DNA from 2 places in the Mediterraneibacter sp. HA8405 genome. Region 2 is predicted to be linked to the other one. Evidence: predicted binding sites of a transcription regulator. Region 2 holds the regulator's gene; the other holds the start of a gene.
The links. Region 2 encodes NrdR, which represses ribonucleotide reductase genes. Its sites were predicted from a motif close to CACAANATNTTGTG; they were not measured.
Positions count from the first base shown of each region.

Region 1: nrdD (anaerobic ribonucleoside-triphosphate reductase) is a predicted target of NrdR. The motif match lies at 3,149-3,162, and genes of this name have one in related genera.

Region 1 is NZ_CM148758.1:1,630,296-1,645,791, forward strand. Features, by position in the region: gene AC0QUU_RS07595 (flavodoxin) at 5-436, shown strand; gene AC0QUU_RS07600 (ZIP family metal transporter) at 545-1,327, shown strand; glycine riboswitch at 1,413-1,529, shown strand; gene AC0QUU_RS07605 (alanine/glycine:cation symporter family protein) at 1,532-2,947, shown strand; gene nrdD (anaerobic ribonucleoside-triphosphate reductase) at 3,246-5,405, shown strand; gene nrdG (anaerobic ribonucleoside-triphosphate reductase activating protein) at 5,566-6,105, shown strand; T-box leader at 6,186-6,404, shown strand; gene leuS (leucine--tRNA ligase) at 6,464-8,896, shown strand; gene AC0QUU_RS07625 (WD40/YVTN/BNR-like repeat-containing protein) at 9,113-10,441, shown strand; gene AC0QUU_RS07630 (hypothetical protein) at 10,455-11,714, shown strand; gene AC0QUU_RS07635 (hypothetical protein) at 11,677-11,910, shown strand; gene AC0QUU_RS07640 (Cof-type HAD-IIB family hydrolase) at 11,907-12,788, shown strand; gene AC0QUU_RS07645 (spore coat protein) at 12,937-13,188, opposite strand; gene AC0QUU_RS07650 (hypothetical protein) at 13,250-13,432, opposite strand; gene AC0QUU_RS07655 (gamma-glutamyl-gamma-aminobutyrate hydrolase family protein) at 13,516-14,220, opposite strand; gene AC0QUU_RS07660 (dipeptidase) at 14,380-15,369, shown strand; gene AC0QUU_RS07665 (C39 family peptidase) at 15,492-15,496, shown strand, end outside.
Region 2 is NZ_CM148758.1:3,086,414-3,101,909, forward strand. Features, by position in the region: gene AC0QUU_RS14505 (DNA topoisomerase III) at 1-511, shown strand, start outside; gene AC0QUU_RS14510 (carbohydrate kinase family protein) at 960-1,919, opposite strand; gene AC0QUU_RS14515 (radical SAM/SPASM domain-containing protein) at 1,952-2,995, opposite strand; gene AC0QUU_RS14520 (hypothetical protein) at 2,997-3,602, opposite strand; gene AC0QUU_RS14525 (TIGR03943 family putative permease subunit) at 3,649-4,593, opposite strand; gene AC0QUU_RS14530 (CobW family GTP-binding protein) at 4,661-5,809, opposite strand; gene AC0QUU_RS14535 (exodeoxyribonuclease III) at 5,852-6,604, opposite strand; gene truA (tRNA pseudouridine(38-40) synthase TruA) at 6,783-7,520, opposite strand; gene nrdR (transcriptional regulator NrdR) at 7,539-7,988, opposite strand; gene AC0QUU_RS14550 (YlmC/YmxH family sporulation protein) at 8,070-8,324, opposite strand; gene AC0QUU_RS14555 (DUF3783 domain-containing protein) at 8,476-8,850, shown strand; gene trhA (PAQR family membrane homeostasis protein TrhA) at 8,914-9,573, opposite strand; gene arcC (carbamate kinase) at 9,752-10,681, opposite strand; gene AC0QUU_RS14570 (DUF975 family protein) at 10,778-12,355, opposite strand; gene AC0QUU_RS14575 (ComEC/Rec2 family competence protein) at 12,464-13,642, opposite strand; gene AC0QUU_RS14580 (AraC family transcriptional regulator) at 14,025-14,858, shown strand; gene AC0QUU_RS14585 (cysteine hydrolase family protein) at 14,912-15,445, opposite strand.

The sequences.
Region 1 (15,496 bases), 1.5 Mb from region 2:
AATAATGAGCGTATCAGTTGTATACTGGAGTGGAACAGGAAATACCCAGGCTATGGCAGAGGCGGTAGCGGAAGGAATCCGCACGGCAGGGCAGGAAGCGGCTTTGATGGAAGTATCTGCCGCAGATCCGGCATCACTGGCATCCGGGAACGCATTTGCACTGGGCTGCCCGTCTATGGGGGCAGAGCAGCTGGAAGAAACAGAGATGGAACCTTTTGTAGAAGCTCTGGAGCCTCTTGTGTCCGGAAAAACAATTCTTCTGTTCGGCTCCTATGGCTGGGGAGACGGAGAATGGATGCGGGACTGGGCAGAACGCATGAAAAATGCGGGCGCAGTGCTTGTACGTGAGGAAGGCATCATTGCAAATGAGGCCCCCGATGATGACGCGCTGGAAGAATGCCGCAGCGCGGGCCGGGAGCTTGCGGCAAAAGTGTGATGTTAAAATCCGGCATACAGTTCTGTGCCGGAAAATATTGACAACAGCTTCCTCTGATGCATATGATAAAACAGTGATGAGAATTGCCTGAAATCTGGAGGAAGAAAAATGAATCAGAATACGTTATTAGGAATATTAATACCATTTGCCGGGACCACTCTGGGCTCGGCTATGGTATTTTTTATGAAAAAGGAAATGAATCTGCGGCTGCAGAAATTCCTGCTGGGCTTTGCGGCAGGTGTGATGATGGCGGCTTCTGTATGGTCGCTGTTGATCCCGTCCATTGATATGGCATCTGAGCGGGGAGCGGCAGCATGGATTCCGGCGGCTTCCGGATTCCTGCTTGGGATGGGGTTTCTGCTGCTCCTGGACACACTGACGCCCCATCTTCATTTTACCGAGGAAAAGCCGGAGGGCATGCCGGCCCATTTAAAAAAAACCACCATGCTTGTCCTTGCGGTTACCCTGCACAATATACCGGAAGGCATGGCGGTAGGAGTGACTTTTGCAGGAGTTTTATCAGAAAACACTATGATGACGCTCGCCGGTGCTTTTGCGCTTTCCATTGGAATTGCCGTGCAGAATTTCCCTGAAGGGGCCATTATATCCATGCCGCTGAAAAGTCAGGGCCTCTCGAAAGTCAGGGCGTTTGCATACGGAAGTCTGTCGGGAATTGTGGAGCCTGCGGCGGCGCTGATTACGATTCTTCTTACCGGGCTGGTCCTTCCTCTTCTGCCCTATCTGCTGTCCTTCGCTGCCGGGGCCATGATCTATGTGGTGGTGGAAGAGCTGATTCCGGAGGCGCAGACAGGGGAACATTCCAATATAAGTACAATCGGAGTCGCTGCAGGATTTGCATTGATGATGATTTTAGATGTGGCACTTGGTTAATCCGGGTGCCTTTTGTTTCAGCTATTTCTTGTTGCCTTTCTGCGAAAAAAGTGATATCCTATACTACGCTGTGTAAAAACACAGGAAAAATTACTCAGGAGAGTCTCTTTGTAGAAAAGAGCGCCGAAGGTGTAAGCGGCTGACTGTCCATATCTTACGGTCGGGCCGCGAGTCTCTCAGGCAAAAGGATGGAGGTATAAAGGAATGTTTGAACAAATCAACAAAATTATCACAGTGATTGATGAGGCGGTGTGGGGGCTGCCGCTGATCTGTCTCATTATGGCAACGGGAATTTTTCTCACAGTTCGCCTGGGCCTTTTACAGATAAGGCATCTTGGCAAAGCATTCAAATTCATGGTGAAAAATGAAGAAGACGGCGAAGGTGAAGTTACCAGTTTTGGAGCGCTGTGCACCGCTCTTTCCGCTACTATCGGAACGGGAAATATCACCGGTGTTGCAACGGCGATTGCCGCCGGAGGGCCGGGCGCGCTGTTCTGGATGGTTGTGGCCGCGTTTTTCGGTATGGCCACAAAGTATGCGGAAGGCCTGCTGGCAATCAAATACCGTACTATTGATAAAGAAGGACACGTGCTTGGCGGTCCGTTCTATTACATAGAGAACGGCATGGGAAAGAACTGGAAATGGCTGGCGAAGATTTTTGCCTTTTTCGGAGCATGTGTGGGACTGTTTGGAATCGGTACATTTACTCAGGTAAACAGTATTGCTTCCGCGGTCAAAGATTTTTTTGATCCGGAAACGTCTCATGTGCTGTTTACAGCTTTTGGCAGAGATTATTCTGTGGCAACCGTAGTAACCGGTCTGTTTCTGACACTCTGTGTAGGACTGGTTGTAATCGGCGGTATTAAACGTATTGCAAAAGTGTCCGAGGTAGTGGTGCCGTTTATGGCGGTTCTGTATGTAGCACTGGGTGTGACTATCATTGTTACCAATCTTCCGGCTGTTCCGGGCGCGCTGGTTTCCATTGTGAAATCTGCATTTACAGGAAGCGCTCTGGCAGGAGGTGTAATGGGATCTATGGTAGTGGCCATGCAGAAAGGTGTTGCCAGGGGAATCTTTTCCAATGAATCCGGACTGGGAAGCGCTCCCATCGCGGCAGCTGCGGCAATGACCAAAGAACCTGCCCGTCAGGGACTTGTATCTATGACAGGAACATTTATTGACACGATCGTAATCTGCACGATGACCGGGCTTTCCATTGTGATTGCAGGCACATGGCTGAATCCGGATCTGGAAGGCGTTGAGATTACTATGGCTGCATTCCAGCAGGCGCTGCCGTTCCCGGCATTTGTAGCTTCATTCTCGCTGATGCTCTGTCTGGTATTTTTCGCATTTACTACGATTCTGGGCTGGAACTACTATGGCGAGCGCTGTGTGGAATATCTGTTTAACCGGAAGAAGGCTGTTGTAAAGGGATACCGCTGGCTTTATATTCTGGCCGTATTTATCGGGCCTTACATGACAGTTGCGGTTGTGTGGAATATTGCAGATATTTTTAACGCGCTGATGGCGTTCCCGAACCTGATCGCTCTTCTGGCACTGAGCGGTGTAGTGGTACGGGAATCCAGAGATTACTTTACAAGGCTGAAGCAGTCGAAATAAATAGAATTAAGAACAATTGAATACAGAAAAAAATAAATGAACCGGAAGAAGGGGAAGTTTTGACTGAATTGCCTGAAAAATTTCTCCTTCTTTTTCTTTTGCGTAAAAACCGAAATGAAAAAGTATCTTTTCGTGATAATGTACGGAATAAAATATTCTCGTTCTGAAAATACATGATCATGTGTTTTGGGGATTGCAATATACTATATTTTGTATTAGAATAGATTCCAGACGGCTATGGCGAACAGCGGACAATATTTATGCCGCAGCAGATTATGGAGAAGGAGAAGAACGGAGAATGAAAATTATAAAGCGAAACGGCTCTGAAGAGATATTTGACATCAAAAAGATTGTGATTGCGATTACAAAAGCAGACACCTCTACAGAGAGCAGAAGCCTGACCGATTCTCAGATTGAGGACATTGCAGAATATGTAGAGTTTAAATGTAATAAACTGAACCGTGCTGTATCTGTGGAAGAGATACAGGATATGGTGGAAAATCAGATTATGGCGACGGGGGCTTTTGATCTTGCAAGAAGATATGTAAGATACCGTTATAAAAGATCCCTGGTGCGCCGGGCAAATACTACGGACAACAGAATCCTCTCTCTGATTGAGTGCAATAACGAGGACGTAAAGCAGGAAAATTCCAATAAAAACCCTGCGGTGAACAGTGTGCAGAGAGACTACATGGCAGGAGAGGTCAGCCGCGATCTGACACAGAGAATGCTGCTTCCGGAAGATATTGTAGAGGCGGATAAAGAGGGAATTATTCATTTCCATGATTCGGATTATTATGCCCAGCATATGCACAACTGTGATCTCGTAAATCTGGAAGATATGCTTCAGAACGGCACGGTAATCAGCGGAACCATGATTGAGAAGCCGCACAGTTTTTCAACAGCCTGCAATATTGCTACTCAGATTATTGCTCAGGTTGCCAGCAATCAGTACGGCGGACAGAGCATTTCCCTGACACATCTGGCTCCTTTTGTTCAGGTGTCAAGAGACAAGATCCGGGCTGAAGTTAAGGATGAGATGAAACTGGCAGGAATTGAATATCCGGAACATGTTCTTAACGAAATCGTAGAAAAAAGACTGAGAAAAGAGATTACAAAAGGCGTCCAGACAATCGAATACCAGGTTATTACCCTGATGACAACAAACGGACAGGCGCCTTTCCTTACCGTATTTATGTATCTCAACGAGGCAAAGAGCGAGGCGGAGAAGAAAGATCTTGCCATGATTATTGAGGAAACCCTCAAACAGCGCTATCAGGGCGTGAAAAATGAAGCGGGTGTGTGGGTAACCCCGGCTTTCCCAAAACTGATTTATGTGCTTGAGGAAGATAATATTGAAGAGGGAAGCCCCTACTATTATCTGACAGAGCTGGCGGCCAAATGTACGGCAAAACGTCTTGTGCCGGATTATATTTCCGAAAAGAAGATGAAGGAGCTTAAAGAAGGCAACTGCTTCCCGGTAATGGGCTGCAGAAGCGCGCTCAGCCCCTGGAAAAATGAGAAGGGCGAGTATCAGTTTTACGGGCGCTTCAACCAGGGCGTTGTTACCATCAATCTTGTGGACGTAGCGCTTTCTTCCGGCGGAGACGAGGAGAAGTTCTGGAAGATCTTTGACGAAAGGCTGAATCTGTGCTACCGTGCACTGATGTGCAGGCATGAGAGACTCAAGGGAACCCTTTCCGACGCGGCTCCGATTCTCTGGCAGTACGGCGCACTGGCACGGCTGAAAAAAGGAGAGACAATAGACAAACTTCTTTATGGAGGATATTCCACGATTTCTCTGGGGTATGCAGGACTGTATGAGTGCGTGAAATACATGACCGGAAAATCCCATACGGATCCGGAGGCAACACCATTTGCGCTGTCTGTAATGCAGCATATGAATGATGCCTGTGACCAGTGGAAGAAGGAGACAAACATTGGTTTCAGCATTTACGGCTCTCCGATTGAGAGCACAACTTACAAATTCGCGAAATGTCTGCAGAAACGCTTCGGCATTATACCGGGAATTACAGATAAAAGCTATATTACCAACAGCTATCATGTATTTGTAGGGGAAGAGATTGATGCCTTTTCCAAACTGAAATTCGAGTCGCAGTTCCAGGCGCTTTCCACAGGCGGAGCGATCAGTTATGTGGAAGTTCCGGACATGCAAGACAATATTCCGGCAGTTCTTCAGGTGATCCGCTTTATTTATGACAATATCATGTATGCGGAACTGAATACAAAGAGCGACTACTGCCAGAACTGCGGTTATGAAGGTGAGATTCAGATCGTAACTACCGAGGACGGCAAACTGGAATGGGAATGCCCCCACTGCGGCAACCGGGATCAGAATACGCTGAACGTAGCAAGACGTACCTGCGGTTATATCGGCACACAGTTCTGGAACCAGGGAAGAACCCAGGAGATTAAAGAAAGAGTGCTTCATTTATAAATCGGGCTGCATTTGTGAGAACGCTGTACGTCCGGTATAGCTGACAGCAGAATTACAGGAACAGCCGCTCCGGACCCTGACGGGCAGGGCGGCTGTTTTTCTGAATTTTTTCGGGCTGATGCAGAAAAACATATCAATGAAGTGCCAGGAGAATAAAAGTATGCATTATGGTGAAATAAAAAAATACGATATAGCCAACGGGGAAGGCGTCAGGGTTTCGCTTTTTGTTTCCGGCTGCACCCATCACTGCCCGGGATGTTTCAACCAGGATACCTGGGACTTCCGGTACGGCCAGGAGTATACGGAAAGGACGCAGCAGGAGATTTTAGATGCGCTTGCTCCCGGATATATTAACGGCCTGAGCCTTCTGGGCGGGGAGCCCTTTGAACCCGTGAATCAGAAAGTACTTGTGGGGCTGCTGCGGGAAGTGAAAGAGAGATATCCCGGGAAAGACATATGGTGTTACAGCGGGTACCTGTTTGATAAAGAACTGCGGGCGGATAGCCGCGCAAGATGCGAATATACCGATGAAATGCTGTCTATGATCGATGTGCTGGTAGACGGCCGGTTTGTAGCGGCTCTGAAAGATATCCGGCTTGCCTTCCGGGGCTCTTCCAATCAGAGAGTGATTGATGTAAAGAAAAGCCTGAAGAGCGGAGGGATTATTCCGTGGGAGCCGAAAGTGAAGCGCGGAATGTAAATTATCCGCAAATCCCGGGATTCCGAATCAGAAACCTCTTGACTTATTTTAATGTTCTTTTTATAATGATTGAGTATATTTTAAAGACAAAGAAGAGAAGTAGTAGGAGCGTATCGTTTCCAGAGAGCTGTCGGGAGGTGCGAGGCAGCAGCGTAAACTCTGAACTGGTCTTGGAGTTCTTCTGCTGAATGAAGAGTAGGCGGAAGCGGGAATTCCCGTTACAGAATCAATGAGTGCATCTGACTTCAGTCAGATGAATGAGAGTGGTACCACGGAAAATAAGCCTTTTCGTCTCTTGAGTGATCAGAGTGAAAAGGCTTTCTTTATGCGTCAGAATGAGAAAGAGAGGAATAATCAGATGGGTACAAAAATTGTGTACAATCACAGAGCCATTGAAAAGAAGTGGCGTGAGAGATGGGAAGAGAATCCGGTTAATCCGAAAGTGGATGAAACCGGAAAAGAGAAGGAGAAATACTACTGTCTCGATATGTTCCCGTATCCGTCAGGAAACGGACTTCATGTCGGACACTGGAGAGGCTATGTGATCTCCGATGTGTGGAGCCGTTATAAACTTCAGCAGGGTTACTATATCATCCATCCGATGGGATGGGATGCTTTCGGACTTCCGGCTGAGAACTATGCCATCAAGATGGGCGTTCATCCGGCAAAATCCACAGCTGAGAACGTGGCAAACATCAAGAAACAGATCAATGATATCGCAGCGCTTTACGACTGGGATATGGAAGTTAATACAACAGATCCGAATTTCTACAAATGGACACAGTGGATCTTCGTAAAAATGTTCAAGGCAGGCCTTGCATATGAGAAGGAGTTCCCGATCAACTGGTGTCCGTCCTGTAAGACAGGTCTTGCAAATGAGGAAGTTGTAAACGGTAAATGTGAGCGCTGCGGCGCGGAAGTGACGAAGAAGAATCTCCGTCAGTGGATGCTCCGCATCACAAAGTACGCAGACCGTCTGTTAAATGACCTGGATAAGCTGGACTGGCCGGAGAAAGTTAAGAAGATGCAGACAGACTGGATCGGAAAATCCTACGGCGCTGAGGTTGATTTCCCGGTTGAGGGAAGAGATGAGAAGATCACGGTATATACGACAAGACCGGATACGCTTTACGGCGCAACATTTATGGTACTTGCACCGGAGCACGAGCTTGCGAAATCTCTCGCTACACCGGAGACAAAAGACGCGGTAGAGAAATACATCTACGAAGCGTCCATGAAATCAAACGTAGACCGTATGCAGGACAAAGAGAAGACAGGTGTATTTACGGGAAGCTATGCGATCAACCCGTTAAACGGTGCGAAGACGCCGATCTGGCTGTCCGATTATGTGCTTGCCGATTACGGTACAGGAGCTATCATGTGCGTGCCGGCTCATGACGACCGTGACTTTGAATTCGCAAAGAAATTTGACATTCCGATCGTTCAGGTCATCGCGAAAGACGGCAAAGAGATCGAGAATATGACAGAGGCATATACAGAGGCCGCCGGAACAATGATCAACTCCGGCGAGTGGAACGGCATGGAGTCAGCCGTGCTGAAAAAAGAAGCTCCGCACATCATCGAGGAGAGAGGACTGGGACGTGCGACAGTGAATTATAAGCTCCGCGACTGGGTATTCTCCCGTCAGCGTTACTGGGGCGAGCCAATCCCGATCATTCACTGTCCGGACTGCGGATGTGTGCCGGTGCCGGAGGAAGAGCTGCCGCTTACACTTCCGGAGGTAGAATCTTACGAGCCCACAGGAACCGGCGAGTCACCGCTTGCGGCGATTGACGAATGGGTAAACTGTACATGCCCGGTATGTGGAAAACCGGCCAGGAGAGAGACGAATACAATGCCTCAGTGGGCAGGATCTTCATGGTATTTCCTGCGCTATGTGGACAATCACAATGATAAAGAACTGGTCTCCAGAGAAAAGGCGGACAAATACCTGCCGGTAGATATGTATATCGGCGGCGTGGAGCACGCGGTACTGCATCTTCTGTACTCCAGATTCTATACAAAGTTCCTGTATGACATCGGTGTGATCGACTTTGACGAGCCGTTCCACAAGCTGTTCAACCAGGGAATGATCACAGGAAAGAATGGGATCAAGATGAGTAAGTCCAAGGGAAATGTGGTTTCGCCGGACGACCTTGTACGCGATTACGGCTGCGACTCCCTGAGAATGTATGAACTTTTCGTAGGACCGCCGGAGCTGGATGCCGAGTGGGATGACCGTGGAATCGATGGCGTCAACCGTTTCCTGAAACGTCTCTGGAATCTGCTCCAGGACAGCAAAGACAAAGATATCAAGGCGACTAAGGAGATGCTTAAACTTCGTCACAGAATGGTTTATGATATCACAAGCCGTCTGGAGAGCTTCAGCCTGAATACCGTTATTTCCGGCTTCATGGAGTACAACAACAAGTTCATCGAGGTTGCCAAGAAAGAGGGCGGCATCGATAAAGAGACGCTGGAGACCATCGCAGTGCTCATCTCTCCGTTTGCGCCGCATTTCGCAGAAGAGATGTGGGAGCAGCTGGGCCACAGTGAGACTGTCTTCAAGGCAGGCTGGCCGACCTATGATGAGAACGAGATGAAGGATGACGAGATCGAAATTCCGGTACAGATTAACGGCAAGACAAAAGCTGTCATCAGCATTTCTGCCGAGGCTTCAAAAGATGAGGCGATTGCTGCCGGAAAAGAAGCGATTGCTGACAAGCTGACAGGAAACGTGATCAAAGAGATCTATGTTCCGAAGAAGATTATCAATATCGTAATGAAATAAATCGGGATGAAATTTCACAATGGAACAGGTGTAGATACTGGGAATCATTATCTATGCCTGTTTTTCTGTTCCCGATTGGATTTTTTTAGCAGTAAGAGTATAATAAGCCATGTAAAAGTCTAGTGAACAGCAGGGAGGAAACATATTGTGGACCGGCAGGCCAGGGGACTGAAAGGCTGAGCCGGACAGAAAATGTCTGTTGACAGGAGAAGCGTTTTGGCATATTATAATCTTACAAATGTAAGACAAGAGGCAGGTGACAGCAATTTGAAAAGTGGAGTGGGAAAACCGATTCTTATTGGGGCAGCAATTTTTCTCGCCGCTCTTTTTCTCGGAGCCGGATTCCGGGAGTTTGTATGGTCTCTTTTCTCTCCGGCGTCAATTGTAGGAGATACGGTAGACTGCATGTCAGATGATCTGGAGACGATCAGCAGAAAATGGTTCGGAGAATATTTTTCTGATCTGGAGGGCTGGACTGTACCCTATAATTACCGGATTGAGAAAGCGGAAATTACTTCGGCGGAAATCCTTACAGACCTGGAGGAACCCTATATTCAGCTGGACTATCAGGTTTATGCTGCCAGCGCGAATAACGGGGTTATGTACAACCTGGAACTGATGCAGACAAATGAACGGAGAGTATATACCGGACAGATGGTGCTCCGCTGGGAGCAGACGGACTGGAACACATGGCAGATTGCCGAGAAACTCCGGCCTGTTCAGTATCAGATTATGACTCCGGAGTATCAGGAGGAGGCGAATATGCCGCAGACCCAGCATTATAAATTCCAGTCGGATAAAGAGATGACATATTATATACAGGATGAGACGCTGTATGTCACATATGACGGGGGTGAAACCTTTCAGGAAGTTCCGGACGGATATGAGAAGGTATGTAAAGAAACCAATGACACTTACGATGAGCTGCTGGATGATAACAGCTATATTGTAACAGAAGAATTTACCGGTTTTATCGGTTATACAGATCAGGGAACAGAGCTTATATATTCTGAAGATAAGGGAGGGACATGGCAGGAGAGCCTGATTACGGAGAACGGATATAAGGCCGCTTCTTTTCTTTCCAGACAGAATGGGGTATGCTATGTGACGTTTGCGACAGACCGCGCTCTTGGAAGCGATTATTATGGTTCCTGGTGGTCGGAAGATCTGAATACATGGACGTATATAACGACCGGGGATATGCCCCTTTCCAACCTGACCTGTGTGTACTGGGCTTCTGACGGAACCGGATATTACGCAAGAGGAGAACTGCTTTACCGGATGGCAGGCAGAGAAGGAGGCCTTGAGGAGCTTACCTGGCCGGAAGCCGTGGAGGTAACAGAAAGCCTTGGCTTCAATCCTTTTGATTCCATCGACAGGTTTTATGAGGAAGACGGAGTGCTTTATATGGTTGTGGGACAGGGAAGCGACGGGGATTATGTGAAAGACGGGAAACTGTCCGAGGCACTGTATCAGTCAGCGGATGGTGTCACTTTTACATTTGTAAAAGAAATTGCAGATGATACGCCGGAAGAGGCAGGATAGGAGGTCGCGGAATATGAAAAAAGGCTGGATGATTCTCAGTGTTATTTCAGCACTGATTTCAGGAATGCTTATCTATGAAGGCGCCGTGCTGTTTCTGCGATATATGGACCGGAGGATGGGACTTCTGGTTGCTGTTTCGGGAGCGGCTGTCGCCGTACTGTTTGTTTTCTGTATATTTGAAAGCTTCTGTAAAAGTATCTGGAATAAAAGTACTGCAGATGAGGACGGTATGTGGAGTCCGGATAAAGACGGAGAAAGCATCACAAAAGAAATCCGGATGGAATTCCTTCTCACCTGTATTTCCTTCGGCTGCGCGGGGATTGGAATACTGCTCTATCGGCTGCGGTTTCATTCTATTTTTCAGATATACCTGTATACACTTCTGTTCGTCGGGGTTGTTCTGATTATAGCGGCGGGAGGTATGTTCTGGATCACTTCAGGCAGAGCGCGGGAGAGAGAATTCCGGGACAGGATTCTTTCAGGAAAAGACAAATGGAAAGAAAAGGGCTATGTGTCCCGGGACAAAACCGCCGGGGAGCTGTTCAGAGTAACGGCAGATGGAAAACTAGCAAATCTCCAGGCGTGGGGAGCAGGGGCAATCCTTCTTGTGGGGCTTTATCTTCTGGACATTATCCGGAACGCAAACCTGGGTCTTCTGGCGGCAGGAATGGTGATGTATATTATACTGAATCTGGCAGTGCAGTGTATTTCTCTTTTTCGGGCGCTGAAGGGTACTGTGGACGTACTTGGCCGGGGTGATACAAAAACAGTTCTGGGATTCTTTACAGTATATTATGAGCGGACGGAGGGAAGGCTTTTCAGCCTGCCGCCTCAGATGCAGGTATATGCAGTAGCCGCGCTGTGCGATCAGGAGGCATACGGTGATGCGCTGGAACTTCTGAACACTATCCGGAGAAAACCGAAGTTGGAAGCTTATTTTCAGCAGTATGCGTGGGTATGCGCTCAGGGACTGGGAGACAGGCAGGGATGCAGCAGGGCTCTGGAACTTCTGAAAGAATCTATGAAGTATCTGAAAGGGAAAAATCTGGAAGCAATGCAGCAGCAGGTTCTTTTGTTTCAGAACTATATGGAAGGAAACTGCAGCGAACTGATCCGGGCGGCTCAGGATGAGAGTAAAAATGTTATTCAGAAAAGGACAAGACAGAGGCTGGCGGAAGCGGCCATGAAGCAAAAGAAGGAAGAACAGAAAATTCCGGAAGAAGGAGAAGTATGCGATGACAGAAAATCAGGAGAAGAGGCTGGAGCAGTTTGAAAAAATGCTTCAGTCTGTACAGACAGAATATAAAAGTATCGTACGGCAGATGGAGGAACTGAAGAAAAAAGGAAAGATCAGATCTGTTACGTATCAGCAGCTGATGACAAGGAAACTGACTTATCAGAATATGATTTCTATGTATGAATTGTATGATCTGGCAGAAAAGGATGACAGAGAAAGGGAAAATCGATGATAAAACTGCTTGCTGTTGACATGGACGGTACCTGTCTTAACGGAAAGAGCCGTATTACTGCCAGTACAATTCAGGCGTTAAGAGAAGCAGCACGGGCAGGAATAACAGTAGTTCCGACTACCGGCCGCAATCTGTTTTGTCTGCCCCATCGGCTTGCGGAAGGCACTCTTTACAGTGCGCGATCAGAGGAAGGGCGGAAAAACGCGGGATTGTTCCGTTATGTGATTTCTTCCAATGGAGCCAGAGTTACAGACATTCGGGAGAGGACAACTCTTTTCCGTGAAATGATTCCAAAAGATACCGCAGTATCTCTTCTGGAAAGATGTAAAGGGCAGCGGCTTATTACAGCTTCTCATATTAATAACAGATATCTGCTGCAGGGACGTGCGGCTGCAGCTGCCGGACGTATTATATACGGCAAGGACGCGAAAGGGATATACTGTGTCAGAGATATGGCGCAGATGGTGAAAAAGAGCGCTTTTCAGACGGAAGAACTCCAGTTTTATTTTTTTACAAAGCGGGACCGGCAGAGGCTGGAAGCTTTACTTTCGCTTTATCCGGATCTGACCGCGGCCTATACGTCTGTATATGCGGAAGTGTTTTCAAAAAATGCCGCAAAGGGAAGAGCTCTGGAAGTCCTGGCCCGGCAGCTGGGAATTGCGAGGGAGGAGACGGCATGTATCGGAGACGGGGAGAATGATTTGTCCATGTTTGAGGCGTCCGGATTGAGTATTGCCATGGGAAATGCCTTTGAGGGCCTGAAAGAAAAGTCAGATTATGTGACTTCTTCAAATAACCGGGACGGAGTCGCGAAGGCGGTGAAAAAGATTCTGGACGCAGAACGGTTCGTTCGCCGTTTCAGATGTGCAGAGGATTAGGGAGATTGCGAACAGAGGCTTTGAAGCTTTTTTCAGTCTGCTTTTTCACAAAATAAACTGCCGGCTTCGGGAAGGCTGTGTTGTACAGCGGTGTTCCGGGGCCGGCAGTTCTGATTATCCGTTTGACGGAAAAGATACTGAAAAAGGATTATTTTCCGGGCTGCAGAATTGATTTTACATGACTGATTTCGTCCTGTGTAGCTTTTGCGGCCGGGATATAATAGCTTCGTTCTCTGGCGGCATCATACATCTTTTCCTGAGACATTTCACACTGGTTACGCATCTGTTTTAAGCACTGCTTCAGTTCTTTGTTTTCTGTCTGGGGAATCATATCTCCGAACATTTTAAGCTCTCCGTTAATTCCGACAAGCGCGTCGGATACCATTGTTTTTTCGTCCATTTTTCCACCTCATTATAAATTTTTTTATCTGGGAAATAAATCTGCAGAGCAGTGTTCTGTTCTACAGAAATTTCATCAGTTCCTGTTTGTTTTTCATGGCAGAGTCTGCGGCATCCTGAAACAGCTTTTTAAGCTCAGGATCCTGAGTCTGTGAAGCATAATCTGTCATCTTGCAGTGGGTTGTAGAATAGCCGCCGATCAGGTGGCGCAGGTTCTGCAAATCAAGAATTGAAATTTCTGACATGGTAAAAACCTCCTTGTATATAAATTGTATTTCAGAGGCTATTATGTCCCGGAGAAAATGGATTTATGCATCTCATTTACGGATCAGACAAGCCGGGATCTGGAAATAAATTCCTGAAAGAGCACGCGCATTTCCCGGCTGGTGCGGTACATACATTCCGGATGCCACTGAACACCTGCTGCAAAGGGGTGATCCGCTATTTCGACCGCCTCAATGGTTCCGTCTGAAGCCCGGGCGGTTACAGATACTCCCTTTCCGGGATTGTTGACTGCCTGGTGGTGATAGCTGTTGACCAGAAGAACGGGTCCTGCACAATGCCGGATCAGGCTGCCCCGTTCTGTGCGGATCCTGTGGCTGACATCACTGCGGGAAGGGGACTGCTGCATGTGATTGATAGTATTTCCGGGGATCAGAGACAGATCCTGCCAGATTGTCCCGCCGCATGCCACGCTGAGAACCTGCATGCCGCGGCAGATTGCCAGTACCGGTTTTCGGGAGGCCAGCACCTTTTTCATCAGACGGATCTGGAACAGATCTACAGTGATACTTGTCTGTCCATTTCCTTTTTGCGGTTCCTGTCCGAAGAGGAGAGGAGTGATATCTTCACCTCCGCAGAAAAGAAAACCGGAGCACAGTCCGATATACTGGTCGAGAACAGCATCGCTCCGGACCAGGGGAAGAATCAGGGGAAGACCGCCGGAATACCGGACAGACTGAATATAAGGATTGGTGACAAACTGACGGTTTCCCATAAAACCGCATGTAACAATTCCGATAGATGGCTTCATATTATCCTCCTTTTACCGGGTATATTTCAGTATACTAGAATATGTAAAAAGGAACCGGTTTATTCATATCCTGCCCGGCGGGATGTATATGATATAGCTGAGGAAAAGTTATTTTGCATGCAGTCACAGGAGAAGGACCATCTGAAAGAGGGATTATAAATGAAATGGATTGATATGCACTGCGATACATTAAGTGAAATAATCAGACAGAGAAAGGAACTGAAGAGAAATGATCTGTGCGCAGACCTGGAACGGCTTCTGCGGGGAGGGGCGGGCGCGCAGTTTTTTGCCTGTTTTGTCAATGCTGCCAGGTACGGACTGAACACAAAGGACGCAGATGAAAAAATGATCTGGGATCAGGCGTACCGGAATGTACTTTCCATGATCGGACGGGCAAAGAGGGAACAGAATGAAAGGTTTGAAATAGCCGTTGAACCGGAAATGATTCAGAGACAGCTGTGGGAGGAAACGGATGAGTCCGAAATCCTTTACGGTATACTTACAGTGGAAGAAGGCGGTGTGCTCAATGGCAGAATGGAACGGCTTGGAGAGCTGTATGACAGAGGAGTCCGGCTGATGACTCTGACTTGGAACTATACAAACTGCATTGGCAGTCCGAACAGCAGAAATCCTGCTGTTATGGAAAAGGGGCTGACTGAGTTCGGGATAAATGTGATCGAACAGATGAATGATAAGGGGATGATTATAGATGTATCTCATCTGTCGGACGGGGGATTCTGGGACTGTATCCGTTACAGCAGAGCACCGATTGCCGCATCCCATTCCAATGCCAGAATGCTCTGCCGCCATCCGAGAAACCTCACTGACGAGATGCTTCACGCTCTGGGTGAGAAAGGCGGCGTTGCAGGGGTGAACTTTTACTCACCTTTCCTCAGAGAGAAAGGCAGAGCGCAGCTTTCGGATCTGGTACTTCATATCCGGCATATGGTGAACTGCGCCGGTGAAGATGCGGTAGCTCTTGGAAGTGATTTTGACGGTTTTGACCCGGCGGACTGTCCTGAGGGCGCCGGCAGCGTGCTGGATGTCGGAAAGGTACTTTCTTCACTGGAAAAAAACGGTTTTACCCAGAGGCAGATTGAGAAAATCGCCCGGGATAATGTGCGAAGGTTAATAGAAGATACATGGTGAAGGGAAATGCCCGGATAACCTGTAACCTGATGTGACAGAATTTCGTAAATCTTAAGATTATTTTTCAAAAAATCGCTGATATGGAAAGGTATAATATCTCTTTGAAAAGGAGGAATTATACCATGAC
Region 2 (15,496 bases):
GGAACTGACCGCCCAGTGGGAGCTCCGCCTGCAGGCCATCTCCCGTGGGAAAGACTCGGACCGGAAGTTCATGGGAGAAATCCAGGATTACACCCGGCGCCTGATTCAGCAGATCAAAGACGCAGACGGCGCCTTCCGGCACGACAACCTGACCCGGCACAAGTGCCCCCAGTGCGGAAAACTGATGCTGGAAGTAAACGGAAAGCACGGGAAAATGCTTGTCTGCCAGGACAGGGAATGCGGTTACCGGGAAACCATATCCCGCCGTACCAACGCCCGCTGCCCGGTCTGCCACAAGAAAATGGAACTGGTAGGAAAAGGCGATGCCCAGCGATTTGTCTGCTCCTGCGGACACAAAGAAAAGCTCTCTGCCTTCCAGGAGCGCAAAAAGAAAGAAGGGAAAGGCGGAAACAAACGGGACGTAGCCGCATACATGAGAAAACAGGCCAAAGAGGCAGACCAGCCGCTGAACAACGCGTTTGCGGAGGCCTTTAAGAATCTGAATTTGTGAGGGGAGAAATGTCCGCCGGGGAGGCCGGGGATTGTGCCGGAGAGCGCGCTTTCGCTCGGACGCGGCGCAGCGGTACATAAGAGCGCAAAGGACGCGCTCTAAGTGCCGGCGGGATGAGAGCAGAAAATGGCGGAATACGGACGACAGGATGCGCCTTTCGGAGAGCGGCTGCGGGAAATTCCGGCGACTTGAAGCGTGATTTAATAAAACTTAAAACCCTGAGTACAGGCGTTAGGATTTTCAATGGAGCTGTCCGAACGTAACGTAAGTTTCCATTGAAAATCCTGTTTTTAGCCTGTGCTCAGGGTTTTGTAGTTTTATTTATTGCGCGGAACGGAGCTGGAATTTTCCGCAGCTGCTCTCCGAATACGATTCACTCTCGCTTCGTATTATGACATTTTCGGATCTTCTTTACTTCAGCCCCATGTCCCCGATAAATTCAGATCCGTCAGTCCTGAATCATCTCCAGCACTTCTTCTTTCGCGGGCATTGCGCGGATTGCTCCTTTTCTGGTTGTTACGATAGCCGCCGCCGCGTTTGCGAATGTAAGCATTTCTCCCAGTTCGTCTTCGGTCAGACTGTCAAAGTCATGCTCAAGGATATAATTAAGCGAACTTCCGCAGAACGTGTCTCCGGCTCCGGTCGTCTCAATGGTCTTTACGGAAAATCCCGGTCTTTCAACCCGCATTCCCTTATAGTACGCACGGCTTCCGTCCTTTCCCATGGTCAGAAGGATCAGCGGAATCTGATACTTCTCCTGCAGGTACGCAATTCCTTCATCATAATCCTCTTTTCCAGATACAAACTGAATCTCATTATCCGAAATCTTCAGAATATCGCATACGCCAAAGCCATACTCCATCTGCTCTTTTGCCAGATCCAGGGAGCTCCAGAGCGGCGGTCTGAGATTCGGATCAAAGGAAACCAGACATCCGGCCGCCTTTGCCGCCTGCACCGCTTTCTTTGTCGCCGCCTTTACGCCTTCATGGGTCATGGACAATGTGCCGAAGTGAAAGATCCTGGTCTGGCCGATAAACGCCGGATCCACTTCATCTTCTGCAAGCATCATATCAGCTCCCGGATTGCGGTAAAAAGAAAACTCTCTGTCTCCGTCCGGGAAGGTATGCACAAAGGCAAGCGTGGTGTTGACTTCGCTGTCCATTTTCAGATTGGAGGCATCTATGCCTGCTTCTGTAATTGTCTCTTTTAAAAGTCTGCCGAACTGATCTTCTCCCACCTTTCCTACAAAAGCAGTCTTCTTGCCCATTTTATTAAGCAGGGCCAGAACATTACAGGGCGCCCCGCCCGGACATGCCTCAAACATATTATTGCCCTGATCGCTCTGTCCGTTCATTGTAAAATCAATCAGAAGCTCTCCCAGCGCAATTACATCATACTTCTTTTCCATAAACAGATACCTCCTCTTCATACTGATATTGATTATACATCATTCTCCCGGCTATTTCTCGCACAATTGAATGATTCATACAATTTTCCATGTGTAAAATAATTATAAGACCGGCAGCCCCCGGCGCACCGGGATCCATACGGACAGCTGCCGCATGCTCCGGTCAGCATTTCCGCCCGGAACTTCCTGTTATAAGCAAATGCATCCGGAGATTCCCAGATCTCCCTGAGGCTTTTCTCTCTCAGATTGCCTTCAATAAAGCGGGAGTCATACATTGCCTCGCAGCCCCGGACATTTCCCACACTGTCAATCCCGATCGCATCCAGTCCCGCGCTGCAGCCCCGAAAGTAAGCGTTTCCGCTCAAATTTCCCCTCAGATATCCTTCCGCTCCGGTGAAATACCCGATATTATCGGCAACCCCCATCATAAACGGCGCCTCAAACATTTTACTTTCCACAAAATCAATCACTGTATTGCAGTCAAAACGGTAATCCATTCCGCCATTTGCGGCATTCCCCATAGGCGAACACGCCTGCAGCTGCCATGCCGCGATATGCTTTGTCAGCAGATACTGATAAAAAGATTCCAAATACGGCACATTCCCGCTGTGTAACGTTGTAATAACAGAAACCGGTATACCGCTGCCGCTTAAAACATCAATGGCAGAGTCTGCCCGGCGGTAACTGCCGGACTGACGGAACCTGTCATGAATCTCTTCCGGACCGTCCAGCGATACCGCCACCGACTCGATCCCTGCCTCTTTCAGCCGGGTGATCATACCTCCGGAAAACAGATAGCCGTTGGTAATCACAGATACCCGGATCTGCCTCTCCGTTAACGCGCGCACAATTGCAGGCCAGTCCGGCCGCATGAAAACTTCCCCGCCGATCAGGGACACTCTCTGGCAGCCCAGGTTGGACAGCTGTTCCGCTACGCGCAGACACTCCTGCGTGGTCAGTTCATTTTCCCTGGCTTTTCCGCCTTTCGATCCGCAATACCGGCAGGAAAAGCAGCACGCCAGGGTAATCTCCCACACACATGATCTTAAATGAAACAAACACTTTGTTCTTTCCATACTACTTTTCATCTTTATTCCTGCTCCGCCTTAAAGAGAAAAAGCCTTTCCTCCGGGGCTTCCTGTCCTCCTGTATCCTCGGAGATGCATAAACTTCCGCCGTTGCCGGTGGATTCTTCCAGGAATTTTCCACTGTTCCGAAGTTTCCAATGTACGATGAAGCTCCTGAGTAATTAAATGGATATGGCCTGCTGCCTTTTGTATCTGAATTCTCGGCAATTTTTTCTTCCGGGTTTTCATGGTTTTCCGATGACTGCGGCGCAGAAGAAGGAGAACCATCCAGCGGGAACATGCTGGCCGGTTTAAAGTACTTACTTTCCCCTTCATCCTTTACTGGATTTTTTTCACATTCTCTTTCCCTGCTTCTGCGCATCATTACATCCGGCGATGCATACACTACGGTCATTCTGCTGCGATCATTTTCTCCTTCCGCGCTCCCGCGTATCCTTATGCCTGATGAGGTATTTCCTTTATCCATACCCGGTCTGCCAAAATATCGTGCTATATCTATATATGCGCCGCAATAAGGGCAAAAAACGCCTTCATTCATATTATCCGCTTCCTGTCCGGCGCCGCACAGGGGACAGGAAAACCGCATCTTCGTCATATCAGCATCTCCTTCCTTCTGGAATACGCATTTCACAGAAACTCAGTTAATTAAAATATACCAGCTCTTCAATCGGCTCAGCAGGCTCGATATTTTCCGCTTCCAGCACAGGTCCTTCTCCCTGGTACACTGATACATTCGCATATCTGACTTTCGCCCGGACGGTGATCCACTGTCCCGCTTTCAGCTTCGGCGCATAGGCGCTTCTGCATACATATCCCAGAAATGTGGTGTCATCCGCGCAGCAGGTCATAGCCATACGGCCGGGCAGAAAGACTTTGGAAGGAAATGATCTGGGCTTTAAGACTTTCGCGGTGAACTCCACCGTCTTTCCCTTATACCGCTCCGGATGCTCCATCATATCCACATACCAGATGCCATAGTCTTCTCTGGCAATCTGAATAACCGGCGCCTTCAGGTCATAAGGCACTTCATCTTCAAAAATATTGTCAATCTCTCCCTGCTCGTCCTCAAATATCACTTCCGCCTGGGGGCTTACGACTTTTACGCTTCTCCTGTAGCCCGGCAGAGGCTTCAGGTCCTCGCACCGGTTAAAGAGCACCAGTTCCGCTCCCCGCACCATTTCTACAAACAGAGGTTTTAAATTTGTCAGATACATCTGAAATGTACTGGCGTCCACCGTGGTCAGCTTCTGCTCGATGGCCCACCCCTCCGGCAGTTTCATAGACTCAAAATCACTGACCTTCCACATACCGTTGTACTCAATTACAACACGTTCCGGCTCATGCTTCCGGTTCAGCTCTTCCAGATATTCTTCCGTCAGTTCTTCCTGATCTTCCACCTTTTCGATCACTACTCCATATCTGAGCATTTCCACAGGATTATACTCTTCCTCCCCTTCCTCGCAGAGAATCAGGAGCGTCTTTCCGTCAATCTGAAAATAATCCTGCTCCAGTGTAAACTTCAGAAACTGGGTTTTTCCGCTGTCCAGAAATCCTGTCATCAGATATACCATTACATTTGGTTCCATTTTTTTCTCTCTCCCGTCTTTTCACATCCGCTGTGGGGCGCTTAAGCTCCCCCCGGCGGCAGATCATTTAAGCCAGCCCGAAAAGCTCCGCCAGCTTCTGTTCGTTCAGTTCCGCTCCGATCACACAGATCCTTCCGGTATACTCCGGCGCGCCTTCCCGCACTTCATGCTCGCCCGGCACCATATCGAAATAGATCCATTTTCCGTCAGCGCCTGCAACCATGCCCTTGGCGCGCAGAACATTGCCGAACTCCTCTTCTGTTTCAAGACGCTTCAGAATTGTTTCAATTCCTTCTTTGTCAAAAGTACGGATTGTCTCCCGGCCCCAGCTTGTAAACACGTCATCTGCGTGATGATGGCCTTCATGATCGTGATGGTGATGGTCATGGCCGCAGCCGCATTCTCCGTGATCGTGATCATGGTGGTCATAATCGTGGTCGTCATGATCATGGTCGTGGTCATGATGATCGTGGTCGTCATGGCCGTGATGGTCGTGGTCATGATCATGGTCATCGTGATGATGATGTTCGTGATCTTCGTGATGATGATCGTGGTCATGATCGTGAACATGTCCGCATACCGGGCAGGCTGCCTCCGCCAGAAGCTCTTCTTCCAGAGATTTTCCGGATTCCATGGTTTCCAGGATTTTTTCTCCCGGCAGCTGCGCGATGGGAGTGGTAACAAAAGGCGCTTTGTCATTCAGCTCCCGCAGAAGAGCCACGCTTTCCTCGATTTTCTCCGGTTTTGCCTTATCTGTACGGCTCAGAATTACCGCGCCCGCATATTCGATCTGATTACTGAAGAATTCTCCGAAGTTCTTCCGGTATATTCTGCATTTTGTTACATCCACAACGGTTGTAAAGCTGTTGAGTTCCGCATCGATTTCGTTCTGTACGTCCTGAACGGCCTTGATCACGTCAGACAGCTTGCCCACACCGGAAGGCTCAATAAGAATCCGGTCCGGATGATAGGTGTCTACCACTTCGCGGAGCGATTTTCCAAAATCGCCTACAAGAGAGCAGCAGATACAGCCGGAATTCATTTCCCGGATCTCTATGCCGGACTCTTTCAGAAAGCCGCCGTCAATGCCGATTTCACCGAACTCGTTTTCAATCAGCACAACCTGCTCCCCTGTAAACGCTTCAGAAAGCAGTTTTTTAATCAGTGTTGTTTTTCCGGCTCCGAGGAAGCCGGAAATAATATCAATCTTTGTCATGTTTCTCATCCTCCTGCTCTTTCTATCATTCTGATCTATCTGTCATTTCAGGTCCAGTTCCACCGGACAGTGGTCTGAGCCCATTACATCTGTAAGAATCTTTGCGTCTGCCAGCCTGTCTTTCAGGCACTCAGACACACAGAAATAGTCAATGCGCCATCCCGCGTTTTTGGCCCGGGCGCTGAAGCGGTATGACCACCAGGAATAAATGCCTTCCGCGTCCGGATAGAAATAGCGGAACGTATCGATAAATCCCGCATCCAGAAGTTCTGTAAACTTCTGCCTCTCCTCATCGGTAAACCCGGCGTTTTTCCGGTTTGTCTTGGGATTTTTCAGGTCAATTTCTTTATGGGCCACATTCATGTCTCCCGTAACAATCACGGGCTTTTTTTCTTCCAGTTTTTTCAGATAAGCCCGGAAATCATCCTCCCACTCCATACGGTAATCCAGCCTTGCCAGCTCATTCTGAGAGTTTGGCGTATATACTGTAACAAAATAGAAATCCTCAAACTCACAGGTAATGACTCTGCCTTCCTGATCGTGCTTTTCAATTCCGATGCCATATGATACGGACAGCGGTTCCTTCCTTGTAAATACCGCTGTTCCGGAATACCCTTTCCTCACCGCGTAATTCCAGTACTGACAGTATCCGTCCAGGTCAAGCTTCAGCTGTCCCTCCTGCATCTTCGTTTCCTGAATACAGAAAATATCTGCATCCGCTTCTTTGAAAAAATCAAGGAACCCTTTCTGAACACATGCCCGGATTCCGTTTACATTCCATGATATTAATTTCATCTGTTCCCTCCTTCGCACGGGAAAGTCCGGTTTTGGACCTCCTTTTTCCGACACTGCCGGCCTGTCCGGCAGTCTTCTCCGCGGTTTTTCACATACCGGAAGCTTTCTGCCATATGGTACGTCATGCCGAACCGCATAAAAAAACGAAAGACAGATAACTCTGCTACCTGTCTCTGTTTCAGTTATAGCGAACCTCCCGCAGAAACAGCCCCTGCGCCGGGGCCAGGAACCCCGCCTGCTGCCTGTTCTTTGTCCGCAGAGCCGCCGCCGCGTCTTCCGGCTTCCGCTCTCCGGCGCCGGTCTCCAGGAGTGTTCCTGTAAGAATCCGCACCATATGATAGAGAAAGCCTGTCCCGTCATATTCGATGACAACGCTGCTGCCCTGTCCGCTGATCATTATATCATAAATTGTACGTCGTGTGGACTTTTCGTCCTTTTTATCTGTATAACCGGCATATTCACGGGTTCCGGTCAGATACCCTGCCGCCTCTCTCATGGCTTCCAGGTCAAGACGGCGCGGGAAATGAAAGCTGAACCGCCGGGTAAATACATCCGGCCTTTCTCCTGTATCGATGTGATATTCATATACTTTTCCCACCGCGCTCTTTCTGGCATGGAACCCGTTTTTCACAAGTTCCGTCTGCAGGACGCGGATGTCTGCCGGAAGTCTCTCATTCAGAGCTGCGGTAAAGTCTTCGCTTATGATCTTTCCCGGAAGAACAATGCTGGCTGTCTGTCCCCGGGCATGCACACCGGCGTCTGTCCGGCCGGATCCGTTGACTTCAGTCCTGCGGCCCGTTTCTTTCATCACAGCGTCTTCCAGAATCCCCTGAATGGTATTCTCCGTATTGCTCTGCCGCTGCCAGCCCTGATAGCGGGTGCCGTCATATGCGATTGTCAGCTTATACGTACGCATTTTCCGTCCGCTCCTCTGCTACTGAAGAAACTTCTTCAGCTCGTCCATAAATGTATTGGCGTCTTTGAACTCTCTGTACACGGAAGCAAATCTGACGTAAGCCACCGGATCCAGATCTTTGAGCTTCTCCATGACAATCTCGCCGATTACGCTGCTTGGAATTTCCTTTTCTTCCCTGTTAAAAACCTCCAGCTCTATGGCGTCAATCGTCTTCTGTATGGCCTGCGCCGAAACCGGGCGCTTGTAGCAGGCGCTTAACACACCGTGCTCGATCTTGGCCCGCTCATACTGTTCACGGTTATTGTCCTTTTTAATTACAATCAGAGGAATCGTCTCCACTTTCTCATATGTTGTAAACCGTCTTCCGCACTCATCACATGAACGCCGTCTGCGGATAGAGGACTTATCTTCCGCTGGTCTTGAGTCTATTACTTTTGTATCCGGGTTTCCACAATATGGACATCTCATATTCTCTTCCGCCTTTCTGTTTTGGCCGGCTTTCCCTGCCTTTTGTTTCTTCCCATAAGTTTCCTCTATTATACACAACCCCTAGATTTTTTGCAAAAACTTTTCTTCCTGTATCTCCACAAGTATAATATCCGGCCCGATCTTGCGGATACAGCAAAAGGGAATGACATATTCACAGTCTGTTCCAAAAAAGCCGCAGATCTTTCCCGGGCCGGGTACAATAAGGGTCTCCACCTCTCCTGTACATACATTGATCTCTACATCCATTGCGCAGCCCAGCTTTCTGCCGCTGCAGACATTAATAACCTCTTTGTCCCTGAGCTCACAGATCCTCATATGCCTTCCTCCACGCAGGATACGGTTTCTCACTGATACTATATGCGGAAAACAGGAAACAGGTTCCAATCCTCAAATCACTCTTTCCTTTTCCATGTACCTGCGCTAAAATACAATCGTAAACTATGAAAAACAGGAGAATTCAATTTTTATGAAAGAAACAATTTTACTTTTTAATCCGCCGGAGAAGGACACGCTCCTGAAAATCGAAATGGCGCTGTTTCCTCTTCATATCCGCCTGAAGCGCGTTGCCCGTGAAAATTATAACCAGCCTCTGGGCGTACTTGCAGGAATCAGGGACATGGCTCCTGCGGAAGGCGCCTATGAAGGAGAAGAACTGCCCGGCACAATGTTTGTGTTCTGCTTTCTTGACGACAGCCGGTTAAACCAGGCGCTCGCCGCCCTGCGCAAAACCGGAGCAGGTCCCTTCCCCTACAAGGCAATCCTTACACCTACAAACAGTTCCTGGACAGCACCGGACTGTTTCAAGGAAATCCGGAAAGAGCATGAGGCCATGAGCAAATAGCTCACGGCCCCGTGTATTTTTCTTTATAACGGATTTTCCGGCTTCCCGTTCCCATCCGCCGGATTACGGAAGAAGAAATGCATACATTACTACAAAATGGCAGGCGCTTCCACCCATCACAAAAAGATGGAAAATCTCGTGGCTGCCGAAATTCTTATGTCTGTTATTGAAAATCGGAAGCTTCAGCGCGTAAATCACGCCGCCCACTGTATAGATAATTCCTCCTGCCAGAAGCCATCCGAAAGCCGCCGGCGACATATTATTGAGGATCTGGGTAAATGCCAGTACGCAGGTCCATCCCATTCCGATATACAGAACAGATGATACCCACTTCGGACAGTACACCCAGAAAGCTTTGATCATGATGCCCGCAATTGCGATGGACCACACAACAGCAAGAAGTATCAGCCCGGTTCTGCCCTTGAGCACAATCAGACATACCGGCGTATAGCTTCCTGCAATCAGTACGGAAATCATCATATGATCAATCTTTTTCAAAATCGTATTTACCCGCTCTGAAACATCGAATGTATGGTAAGTTGTGCTTGCCGCATACAGTAAAATCAGACTGGCCGCATAAATTGTCAGTGAAATAATATAAATCTGGCTCGGTTCATTCGCAGCCTTTATCAGAAGCGGCACCGCTGCAAAAATAGCCATCAGCATGCCGATAAAATGTGTAATTGCACTGCCGGGATCTTTAATATGTTTCTTTTTTTCCATAACCACACACCTCCATGATGTCAGAATCGCAACAAGTAGTTTTTAAAACTATATCCAGCATATGCATATATTACATCATATATTCCAAAAAATCAACCTGAAAAATAAACAAAAAAGAGGCCGTATTGCAACAGCCTCTGTACATATTTTAAAAATCAGTTTCATTTACAGTTTATTATTACCGAATCACTGTTCCGGTTTTTCCTTTTAACGCTTCTTTTACTTTATCAAATGCAGTAATATATGCGCTCCGGCCCTCACGTTTTTCTACGAATTCAACAGATGCCCTGAACTTCGGCAGCATATTGTAAATGCCGAAATGTCCCTCATCCATATAAGCCTTTGCCTGTTCTACTGTAAGCTCTCCAAGCGGCGCTTCGTCCGGCTGCCCCATATTGATGCATACTTTTTCCACATTTGTCAGAATAATAAGCATATCCGCGTCAATGCCCTCTGCCAGCTTTCCTGCTGCCAGATCTTTCTCGATAACCGCGCTGGCGCCCTTCAGATGATTGTCCTGCTCCAGTACCGGAATACCGCCGCCGCCTGCGGCGATCACGATCTGATCCGCGTCCAGCAGTGCGTTAACCGCATCCAGCTCCACGATTCTGACCGGGTTCGGCGCTGATACCACACGGCGAAAGCCCTTTCCCGGCTCCTCTATTACATAATTGCCCTTTTTGCGCTCCTCGTTGGCCTCTTCTGCGTTCATATACCGGCCCAGTACCTTGGTGGGGGTATAGAATGCCTCGTCATAAGGATCGACCACCACCTGAGTAAGAACCGTGCTTACGGTCCGGTATATGCCGCGGTTTAAAAGTTCCTCGCGGATCCCGTTCTGAAGGTCATATCCGATATATCCCTGGCTCATGGCAGAGCAGACAGACATAGGCGCCGGCGTATACTCTGTGTGATTTTTCGCGAACTCATTCATGGCTGTATGAATCATCCCAATCTGAGGCGCATTGCTGTGAGTGATGGCAACCTTGTATCCCTCCTCTATTAAATCAGCAATACATTTGGCAGTATGTTTTACCGCAATCTTCTGCTCAGGGAGTGTCGTTCCCAGGGCCCGGTGTCCCAGAGCCAATACAACTCGTTTTTTCATAATCGTCTCCATTCCTCTGCCTGCTGCGGCAGTATGTCTTTTCGTTTTATTAGAAGTGTACTATCATTTCCATAAAAAATCAACTGTTCCTCTCGTCTAAATCTTCGTCAGAATCGTATAGACAACATCCGCTATTCCCAGACAGGTCAGCGCCAGACAGATCACTGCACGTTTGCCCCGGGACAGCTTCAGGAAACAGTCCGTCCAGCGGGGCGCCATATAATACAGGAAAGCGCACCCCAGCAGCGCGAACGCAATGGAACCTCCCATGTATATTCTTCCGTTCAGGTTGAGGAAATAATTGTCATAATCTCTTACCCGAAGCCCCAGGCCGCTGTCAAACAGCCAGCTGGACAGATATCCCGCCACAGAATAAATGCTGAAGTTCAGCGCAAACACCAGCGCCGGATTTTTCAGAAACCTTCTTACAAAAAACAGCAGAACCACGCCGCAGATTCCATACAACGGAAGCCACGGCCCCGCCAGCATGATCTGGTCCGGAACGACTCCGTTTCTTACAAGAGAAGCCGCAATTTCCAGAAGCCATCCAAATACGGAAAAAGCAAAAAACAAAAATATGTAAGAAAGCCAGTCGTATTTCCTGTCCGCTTTTACAGGTGTTTTTACCGCACGAAGAGGCGGCTGTACAGCAAACAGAAATACCGGGTACTGTTCCGGAGCAAAATAGGATATTTTCGTATAAGGCCCCTGGGAATCGTCATACAGCGCCTTGCTGATCAGAAGTTCATCTTCCGAGGGCACATGCTCCAGATAAGAGTCATTCAGATTTTCATACCCGGCGCAGCGAGAAAGAACGTAGTTTCTGCGGAGTGTAAAATAAAATTCCGCTTTGCAGCCGGCCACATAAGGATTAACATAGAAAAAGTCCAGAAGTCCCAGCGTAAACAGAGAAAGAATTTTCCATCCCAGAAATGACAGATCAATAAGGAACAGTTTCCGCTTGTTATGCTTCATCATCTGTCTGGACAGATAAAACGCCCGTTTCCTTCCGATCTTCGGATTTTCAGCAAGAATATAGGGAATCAGGCTGTACTCATAGTGTTTAATGATGCCTCCCGCGATGGTAAAATTCCAAAGCGTCTGGCACACAGAGCGGCAGAGCATAACCCAGGCCGGATTGAAGATACAACGAAGCTTATACAGAAAAAATATCTTGGAAATCTGAGTCTGTCTGTATTTCCTGCTTTCCATGAAAAACCGTTTTTCTCCGATTTCCAGAATATTGCTGATAAATATCTGACCCAGGACCGCCAGAACGGCTCCTGCCGCAAGAAATAATACCGAGGTTTCCGGATTCTCCGTAAGGAAGCCGTTCACAGCCCGCAGGACAGAAAAAAAGATCGAACTTGCTGATGTGCAGATGTCAACAATAAGCCCGCCCGCCTCAAGCACAAAGGGAGGAAGCTTATCACTGATATTTCCGCCAGGAAAAAACCGCTCAATAACCTGAACTGCCACGTCTGAATTTGACAGATCCGGTGTGACAGCTTTCCCGTCCGGCAGTCCGGATACAGAGTGGAATCCGAAAAATGTAGTTGTCACCGGATACGCAGTTGTAAGCATGGCAATAAGAAAGCAGACAGAAATTGCCCTCAGGTAATTCTGTCTGACCAATATGCGACCTTGTTTCTTCAGCTCATTCCTCTTTACCATGTCTTCCTCCGGGATGTCAATGATAGTATATTATAGTTTAGAAAGGCAGGATTTGCAAGTATGCCGGCGTCTGCGCCGGCATACCCTCCTCCCGTACCTCTCTGCCGCTTACCGGATCATAATATAGTCATCCTGACTGTGCCGCTGCTTCTGCATAACTATTATCCCGTTTTTTACGACATCATTTGTAATCAGGATATTCACATGTTCACTTTGCAGCAGATCCAGCACCTCCTGATTCGGATGAGAATCCTTCGCCCTGCCGAACCGCCGGTTATCATGGGATATAATCACTGTCTCCGGATTAATCTGCCGAAGGATTTTCCGGTTCATATTATGCCGGCTTCCATGGTGGGGCATTTTCAGATAATCGGCGGATATCGCCTTGCCTTCCCGTATCAGCCGCTCAAATACTTTTTTACTTGCATCCCCGGCAAGGAGTACAGACGGCTCACTGCCAAACTTCATCCACAGTACTGTGCAGATATCATGGGTGCATTTTACATAATTCTTATAAATTTTCCGCATGCACTTTCTGCTGCCTGTAGCATTGAACTGCCAGAGCAGAGATACATTTTCCGCAAAAAAGCCCAGTACATAATTGCAGCCGGCACGATACGACTCCATATCCTCGTACTGCCAGTCTCTCAGCCAGAATCTCCTAAACTCCGGAGAATCCGCGCCCACATAACCATGCTCCGCAGAATGAATATACCGTTCCATTTCCTCAGCAAACTCTCCGGTAAACAGTTCCTGCATCAGACCGGTCAGATTCTGCCGGTCCGCTTCCCCGAGCCAGTCATAATTCTCCAGGCAGCACGGAGGATTCAGGCATTTTATATGCTTACAGAAATCCCTGCCCTCATAGGCAAAAGTTAACTGCGGCACCGCGTTTCCTCTCCCGGTAACTTTTACCAGAAACGCCTGATTATTTACGACTTCTTCCAGGGCTTTTACAAATTCTCCGCAGTCCTCAGCCTCCCTGATTCCTTTCAGATTCAGAATGGCTCTGGCGATCAGCGTAACCTCGTTCTGATATAAAGGTACAATAATCTCCTCAATCTGATCTATCTTTCCCGCGAAAAAATGCATGCCGCCCAGGTGATCATTGTCATGATGTGTTAAAAATATATGTACACGGTCGTTTCTGTCTATATTTTCAGTAATATCATATCTGCCGGGCCCAAGATCAATAAAAACCGTTTTCCCGCCGTATCTGCATCCGGAAGAGGGATTCAGCAGTATGCTGTCACCCTGACCTACGTTGAGCACTTCGAAATCAGCCATATCTTCTGTCTCCTTCCTGTATCAGCTTTTACTCATTGTAAAATAAAAAGCGTAAAGATGCAAAACAAATATAAATCCCGGCAGGCCCGGACATACAAAAAGCAGGCCGCCGTACGCGCGATTCCTAATAAATCACAGCCGTTACAGTTTCCTGCTTTTTCTGTATTTTCTCTGTTTCATTTTTCTGTTCTGCCACGCCGCTTAGAAGAGATCTCTTGTATAAAGCTGCATATATGTCTCAAAAGAATCTCTTAAAAAATCACTGAATCTTCTAATCATATCCGGCACCTCCTCTTTCTTTTCGATTGCATTATAGCTCTGCACGGGCTATAATTCTTGTCAAAAGGAAAGATAAACCAGCCAGATCTTGCAGGAGGTGCCCATGCATTTTTTCTATGAACTGAAGGAAGACCAGATGGAAATCTACGAAAAAGTTTCCGTCCATTACCCACCCCATATTCACAAATCCATCGAATGCATCTATGTAACCGGAGGAACACTGGAGCTGGGCGTCGGCGAAACCCTTCTCCACATGGATACGGGAGACTTCGGCATTGTTTTCCCGAACGTCATCCACCACTATCAGGTATTCAGCCGGGAGGAGTCCCGGGCCTTCTACTTTCTGGCGCCGCCTACCCTTACGGGCGCATACACGGATCAGCTCCTGACATGGCAGCCGGAAAATCCGGTCATACCTGCCGGATCCGTTCACCCGGATATTCCTTACGCCCTGCGCCGACTGTACGAATGTGCCGGTCAGCGCTCCGATTCACAGAAACAGCCGGCAGCATCTGTCCTCTGCCGGGCATTTACCCAGATTATCCTGGCAAGGGCGCTTCCTTGTCTTACGCTTCAGAAAAGAGCAGAACAGCCGGGGCATGATATTGTCTATGATACCGTCGTTTACATGGCCGGACATTTCACCCAAGAAGATATCTCTCTGACAAAGATGGCGGAGGATCTGGGATACAGCCCCTTTGCCCTGTCCCGGGTCTTTTCCCATACCTTTCATACAAATTTCAACGGGTATCTGAACGACCTGCGCCTGAATCAGGCAGTGAACCTGCTGGAAAACTCAGAAGAATCCATAACCGAACTGGCAATGGAGGCAGGATTTACAAGTATGCGGACATTTAACCGGGTGTTTGGAGAGAGGTATCGGATGTCGCCCAGGGAGTATCGGAAGAGGAGAAAGAATAGCGGGGAAGACATATAGGAAAGGAAAGATTTTTGCAGTTCTGTATTATATCTGAGGCCTGACAGGCCCGGTCAGGAACCGCAGATCTCATCATATGCCCGGGAGCTTGAAATCACCCGTTCTTCCGTAATACAGCTTCGAAGAACAGTCAGCGCGGCTTCATGCTCCTTCGGTCCCGATGTGGAGCCGCACAGATCTTCTATCACCGCACAGTCTACGAGATCATTATAGCAGTCAAGAACACTGTGCAGAACACAGCAGCCTGTATTGACGCCCGCGAAATATATTTTTTTAATCTCATGTTCCCGGACAAACCGCTTCATTTCTTCGTTCCAGCAGCTGTATTTGTCCTTGTCAAACACTCTTGTCATACTGCCGCGAAGTTCCGGCACGATCTCAGCTTCTGCCGATCCCTCCATGCAGCTCTTCCAGCCTTCAAACACATAACACGCCGTATGCTCATGATTTACATAGCGGGTTCCCGCTGTAATGACATTTCCGCTGATCCGGCTCTGGAACCGGGCCATTTTATCCACAAGATGTTCCGTATACTGGTTCATAAAACCATTCTGCATATCTATAATCAAAAAAAGGATGTTGCTCATATTCTGTCCTCCAAAATAAACTGTACTATTGAAACAGTATTTCCAGTGCGG